Regions from separate parts of the Frigoribacterium sp. AC394 genome, predicted to be linked through region 2. Evidence: predicted binding sites of a transcription regulator. Region 2 holds the regulator's gene; the other holds the start of a gene.

Region 1 (3,248 bases), 2.6 Mb from region 2:
ATGCCGAGCTCGTAGCGCATGCGCTCGTCGACCTTCTCGCGCAGAGCGCGACCGGCGTCACCGAACCGCTCGGTGATCCCCGCCTCCGCCCGGCGGAACAGCACCTGGTCGGGATCGCCGTCGACTCCGATCGCACTCGGCTCGGGGACCTTCGGCCGACCCCAGCCGAGATCGGCGGCGGGGTCGAGTCGGCACCGGTCGGCCAGTCGCTCCGTCGCGGACAGCATCTCGTCGGCGGAGCTGCGAGGCAGCGAGGAGGCGTCGGTCACCATCCGCGCGACGGCGCGCATCGCATCGGCCGACTTCAGGAACGCCTGCGCGTTCGGCTGGGGGCGGAAGCTGCCCAGGGCGGCGAGATGGCCCGCCGAGTCGAGGACGTCGGCGGTGACCGCCTCGTCGGGGTCGAGGTAGCGGACGGCGTTGGTCAGCACGGCCGGCACTCCGACGTGGTCGGCCAGCTCGAGCATGCGGGCCGCGTGCCGGATGCTCCGGCTCTCGCCCGGCTCGGTCAGATGGCAGACGACCTCGACCACCACGCCACCCGGCAGCTCGGCCGCCCAGTCGGCCAGCGACGCCGCCGCCTCGGTGTGCCGACCCGCCTGCACCAGTCGACCCACGTCGGAGTCCGGGCCGAGCAGCACGGTCGCGGCGGGCCCCGACTCGCCCTGGACGAACGCCCGGACCCGCGACCGGCCGATGGTCGCCACGCTGTTCGCGCTGCCGCTCGCCTTCCGTGTCGCCCGGCCGTGCGCGGCGCTGATCAACCGGCAGAGCGCCGCCCACCCCGCACCCGGAGCGCCGCCGTCGATCGACCCGTGCGCCAGCACGACGATCCGATCGACCGGAGCACCCGCACCCGCAGCAGCGCCTCCGCCGGCCCGATCGTCGCGGCACCCCAGCTCCACCCCCACGATCGGGTCGACGCCCGCGGCGCGACACGCGCCGATGTGCCGGATCGCCCCGTAGAGCCCGTCGCGGTCGGTGATCGCCGCGGCGTCGGCCCGTCGCTCGGCCACGGTCTCGACGAGGGTCTTCGGGTGGGCGGTGCCGTAGTGCGCGCTGAACGACGACGCGACGCGGAGATGGGTGAAACGCATGACTGGTGCCTCGTGCTCAGACCCCCCGGCCGGGTCGGTTCGAACAGATGTTCGATCAGTGTACGTGGTCGACGACCCGGCGGCGACGCCCGCCGGCTGGCATCATCGAGCCATGACCGACCGCCGCTCGACCCTCGATCGGGACGCCCGCGCCGTCGGGCACTGGACCCGCGTGCTGCTCGCCCAGCCGCGCCTCCTGCTGGCGGTGAAGACGGCGCTCGCCGCGGGGCTCGCCTACTGGATCGCCCCGCAGATCCCCGGCACGGCGGCCGACTACCCGTACTACGCGCCGCTCGGCGCGGTCATCGCCATGTACCCGACGCTGCGGGCCTCGCTGCGACAGGGGATCCAGGTGCTGCTGGGCGTCGTCATCGGCATCGCCCTCGCCACGGCGGTCTTCGCCATGCAGGACGGCCCGCCAGGAGTCCTCGCCGTCGGCGTGCTGGTCGGCATCGGCGTCGTGCTCGCCGGCATCCGCTGGCTCGGGGCCGGTCGCGACTGGGTGCTCACCGCCGGCCTGTTCGTGCTGCTGCTCGGAGGATCGGACACCGAGTCGTACGGCATCGGCTACATCGTCCAGCTCGGCGTCGGCGTCGTCGTGGGCGTCGTCCTCAACTTCGTGATCGTGCCGCCTCTGAACACCTCGCGCGCCGAGACGCGGCTCCGACGGGTCCGGCAGGCGCTCGCCGACCGGGCCGACGAGATCGCCGGGGTCTTCGAGACGCCCTGGCCCCTCGAGGACGACGACTGGGAGGAGCGCGTCGGCGAGCTGCCCGCGACCCTGCACAGCGTGCGCTCGTCGGTGCAGTACGCCGACGAGTCGCGGCGGATGAATCCCCGGTGGCTGCTGCGTCGACGCGATCTCGGCCACGAGTACGCCGAACTGGCCGCGTTCGAGCGGGTCTCGTTCCATCTGCAGGACATCGCCGAGGTCTCCGGGGTCCTCGGCAGGCGCATCGGCCGCCAGATCGGCATGCCCGACTCGCTCGCCCCGGCCGTGGCGCACACCCTGCACGGGGTCGCCGAGGTGATCAGGCGCCACGACTCCGACGCGGACGTGTTCGTCGAGGCGCGTCGGCGCATCGCCGACCTCTGGGAGGCGATCGACGCCCACCGCGACCGCCCCACCACCGACACCAGCGGCGGGGTGTCGATCGCCGTCTCGCTCGGTCGCATCGTCGCCGCGCTCGACCCCGACGACGGCACCGCGCCCCGGCCCGCCGAGACGGACGCGGGCACGGCGGATTCCGAGACCGACACCGAGGAGGCGCACCCCGGATCCGACGGAGCCGACGGAGACGAGACCACCGGCGCCGACGACTCCGCGACCGCCGACGACGCCGCGACCGCCGACGACTCCGCGACCGCCGGCGAGTCCGCGACCGCCGGCGACACCGCGACCGCCGCGGACGCCGACGGCAGCACGGGCGACGACGCCACGACCAGGGCCACGGAGGACGACGAGGCGCCCCGCGACACCGTCCGACGCGACGCCGACTGACGGGGTGCGGCGCCCGCCGCCCAAGAGCAGTACGGTTGACCGGGCACCGACGCCGAGACGCGACCCGTGCCCTGACCGGCCGGGGCGGTCGACGGGAATGCCCGTCCGCCCTGTGCGTTGACACTCGTGGCCTGAGCACCCCACCCGCCGCCAGATCGACAAGCGACGATCCGTTCGCCGCCCTCATCCATGAAAGCCGCACAGTGACAGACACCACCACCCTCATCATCCTCGGAGCAAGCGGAGACCTCACCGAGCGTCTGCTGCTCCCCGGCCTCGCCAGCCTGCTGAAGAGCGACCGCGGAGTCGACGTGCAGCTGATCGGCACCGGCCGCAGCGAGCGCAGCGCCGACGAGTGGGACGACGTCGTCAAGACGGCGTTCAACGGCGACGCCGGCAGCGACCTCGCCAAGAAGACCCTCGCCTCGAGCCGGTACATCCAGGGCGACCCCACCACGGTCGAGCACCTGAAGGCTCTGTTCGAGGCCAGCGAGGGCACGCCCGTCATGTACTTCGCCCTCCCGCCGGCGATCAGCACGAAGGTCATCAAGTCGCTGGCCGAGATCGACCTCCCCGAGGGTCTCCGCCTCGCCCTCGAGAAGCCCTTCGGCTCCGACGAGCAGAGCGCTCGCGAGCTGAACGCCGAGCTG
Region 2 (3,248 bases):
GGGAGGCCACGCGGGTAGGGGTCTGTTCGGTCACGAGGAGAGCCTAATGTCGCGCAGCGCCTCGAGGAACGCCGTGGTCTCGGCCTCGGTGCCCGCACTGACCCGGAGGTGGTGGGGGATGCCGAGGTTCCGCACGATGATGCCCCGGGCGAGCAGACGCTCGAACACGTCGCCCGGATCGTCGACCCCGCCGAAGAGCACGAAGTTCGACCAGGTCGGCCAGGGCTCGTAGCCGAGCTCGGTCAGCACCCGGACGATCCGGTCGCGCTGGGTGGCGATCTCGCCGACCATGGCGAGCATCTCGTCGGCGTGGGAGAGCGCGGCGATCGCGGCCGCCTGGGTCAACGACGACAGGTGATAAGGGAGGCGCACCAGACGGAGCGCGTCGGTCACGGCCGGGTGGGCGGCGAGGTATCCGACCCGCGCCCCGGCGAAGGCGAAGGCCTTGCTCATGGTGCGCGAGACGATGAGTCGAGGCCGGCCTTCGAGAAGGGTCAGAGCCGTGGGCTGGCCGACGGGCATGAACTCGGCGTACGCCTCGTCGACGAAGACGATGCCGTCGGTCGCGTCGTAGGCGGCCTCGACCGTGGCGAGGTCGAGGGGCGTGCCCGTCGGGTTGTTCGGACCGCAGAAGAACACGATGTCCGGTTCGGTACGACGGATCTCGGCGACGGCCGTCTCGGGGCTGATGGTGAAGTCGACATCTCGTACACCCTCGACCCAGGTGCTGCCAGTGCCCGCCGCGATGATCGAGTGCATCGAATACGTCGGAGGGAAGCCGAGGACGCTCCGCCCGGGGCCGCCGAAGGCCTGGAGGATCTGCTGGATGACCTCGTTAGAGCCGTTCGCCGCCCAGATGTTGTCTCGTGTCAGACCGTGACCCAGGTAGTCGGCCAGGGAGTCCCGCAACTGCGTGAACTCACGGTCGGGATACCGGTTCACCTCGAGGACGGCCTGCGCGATCGATGCGACGATGTCGCGTGCCACGTTCTCGGGAATCGGATGCGTGTTCTCGTTGACGTTGAGAGCCACGGGCACCCTGGTCTGAGGTGCACCGTAAGGCGTCAGGCCACGGAGGTCGTCGCGGATGGGGAGGTCGTCGAGGCTGAAGGACACCGCTCCATGGTAGGTCTCCACCGGACGGAGTCCCGAATCGTCGACCCTCGGCTGACAGCGGTCGCGCCCCCTGGAAGTCTCTGGAGACGGAGCCCCGATGGGCGGCCTGTCAGTCGGAGTACTGAGCGGGGACGGCGAGCGACTGCCCTGCCGCGACCTCGGTGCTGCTGAGGTTGTTCAACTGCACGATGTCGCTGATGACGTCGCGAGGGTCTTTGGTGGGTGCGATCTCGGACGCGACCTGCCACAGGGTGTCTCCCCCGTCGACCGTGACGTAGTCGAACGACGCGGCACCGGCGGTGTCCGACGCGATCGCACCGGGCCCGGCGAGGAGCACGCCGCCGACGACACCGGCGACGAGCAGGCCGACGGCGGTGCTGACGACACGACGCCCCCGGCGGGTGATGCGCAGCCGGACGCGCGGGGGCGAAGAGAAGGAGGCGACGGCGTCGTCGGTGGAAATGGGAGTGGTAGTGGTGGTCGTGATGGCGCTCATGAGGTGGTCCTTTCACCGCTAGAGGAGACGTCCGTGTTCGTGCCCGGCGATCGGCCGGGAACACCGGGCACGAAGACGTGTTCCGAACATATCTTCGATCAAGGTCGATTTCAACCCCGATGTTCGATTTCTCTGGCGTGGATCGACGACACACTCGAACATGTGTTTCGCCGAAGACGCCGCATCGGATACGGTTTCGATCGGTGGTCCGAGTAGAACAGCGACCACCGACATCCACGGCAGGAGACACATGAGCGACGCGCAGCGCACCCGGTCGACCGAGACGGGCTCGGTCACGCGCAAGGAGCTGACGGCCAAGCAGACGTCGATCCTGACGGCCATCCAGCAGAGCATCGGACAGCGCGGCTACCCGCCGAGCATGCGTGAGATCGGCGACGCCGTCGGCCTGAAGTCGCTGTCGAGCGTGACCCACCAGCTGAACCAGCTCGAGCTCGCCGGTCGCATCCGACGCGATCCGAACCGGCCCCGCGCCCTCGAGGTCCTCTCGACCGAGGCGCCCGCCCTCGCACCCGTGACGAGCATCCTGACGACGAGCGACGACGGCGACACGGCGCACGTTCCGATGGTGGGGCGCATCGCCGCCGGCATCCCGATCACGGCCGAGCAGCAGGTCGAAGACGTGATGCCCCTCCCCCGCCAGCTCGTCGGCAAGGGCGACCTCTTCATGCTGCGGGTCGTCGGCGACTCCATGATCGACGCCGCCATCTGCGACGGCGACTGGGTCGTCGTCCGGCAGCAGAACTCGGCGGAGAACGGCGACATCGTGGCCGCCATGCTCGACGACGAGGCGACGGTCAAGGTCTTCCGTCAGCGCGACGGCCACACCTGGCTGCTCCCCCGCAACAGCGCGTTCGAGCCGATCGTCGGCGACCATGCTCAGATCGTCGGGAAGGTCGTCGCCGTGCTCCGGTCGGTGTGACCCCGACTCGACGAACGACGAAGCCCCCCGCCACTCGGCGGGGGGCTTCGTCGTGGTCGACTCGGTCCACTCAGCTCGAGACGGCCTCGCGGTCGACGAACGGGGACAACCAGGCCACGTCGCTCGGGTAGACCCGGGCGTGCACGCGCGTGCCGGCCTCCTCGTACTCCGTCTCGACGACACGACCGGAGTCGTGGAGGTGAGAGACGACGTCGCCCCGGTCGTACGGCACGAGCAGCTCGAGTTCGACGTCGGGGGTCGGAAGGGTCGAGGCGATGCGCTCGAGGAGCTCGTCGATGCCCTCGCCCGTCCGGGCCGAGACGAAGACCGCGGTGGGGACGAGGCCCTGGAGCACGAGTCGCTGGTCGGGGTCGACCAGGTCGCTCTTGTTGAACACCACGATCTCGGTGATGTCGCCCCCGTCGACCTCGCTGACGACCTCGCGGACCGTCGCGAGCTGCGCCGCCGGGTCGGGATGCGAGCCGTCGACGACGTGGACGATGACGTCCGACGCCGCGACCTCCTCGAGGGTGGAGCGGAAGGCCTCGACCAGCTGATGCGGCAGGTTGCGGACGAAACCCACCGTATCGGCGTAGGTGAACGGCCGACCGTCTGTCGTCGAACTCTTGCGCACCGTCGCGTCGAGGGTCGCGAAGAGGGCGTTCTCGACGAGCACGCCGGCACTCGTCAACCTGT

Evidence for each region. Region 2 encodes LexA, which represses DNA repair genes until DNA is damaged. Its sites were predicted from a motif close to TCGAACANNTGTTCGA; they were not measured.
Region 1: ACZZY9_RS02545 (DNA polymerase III subunit alpha) is a predicted target of LexA. The motif match lies at 1,137-1,152, and genes of this name have one in related genera.

The regions. Positions count from the first base shown of each region.
Region 1 covers NZ_OZ409834.1:558,055-561,302, reverse strand. Annotated here, with positions in the region: gene ACZZY9_RS02545 (DNA polymerase III subunit alpha) at 1-1,097, opposite strand, end outside; gene ACZZY9_RS02540 (FUSC family protein) at 1,210-2,598, shown strand; gene ACZZY9_RS02535 (glucose-6-phosphate dehydrogenase) at 2,802-3,248, shown strand, end outside.
Region 2 covers NZ_OZ409834.1:3,108,626-3,111,873, reverse strand. Annotated here, with positions in the region: gene hisB (imidazoleglycerol-phosphate dehydratase HisB) at 1-34, opposite strand, end outside; gene ACZZY9_RS14520 (histidinol-phosphate transaminase) at 31-1,116, opposite strand; gene ACZZY9_RS14515 (LysM peptidoglycan-binding domain-containing protein) at 1,226-1,612, opposite strand; gene lexA (transcriptional repressor LexA) at 1,863-2,552, shown strand; gene hflX (GTPase HflX) at 2,623-3,248, opposite strand, start outside.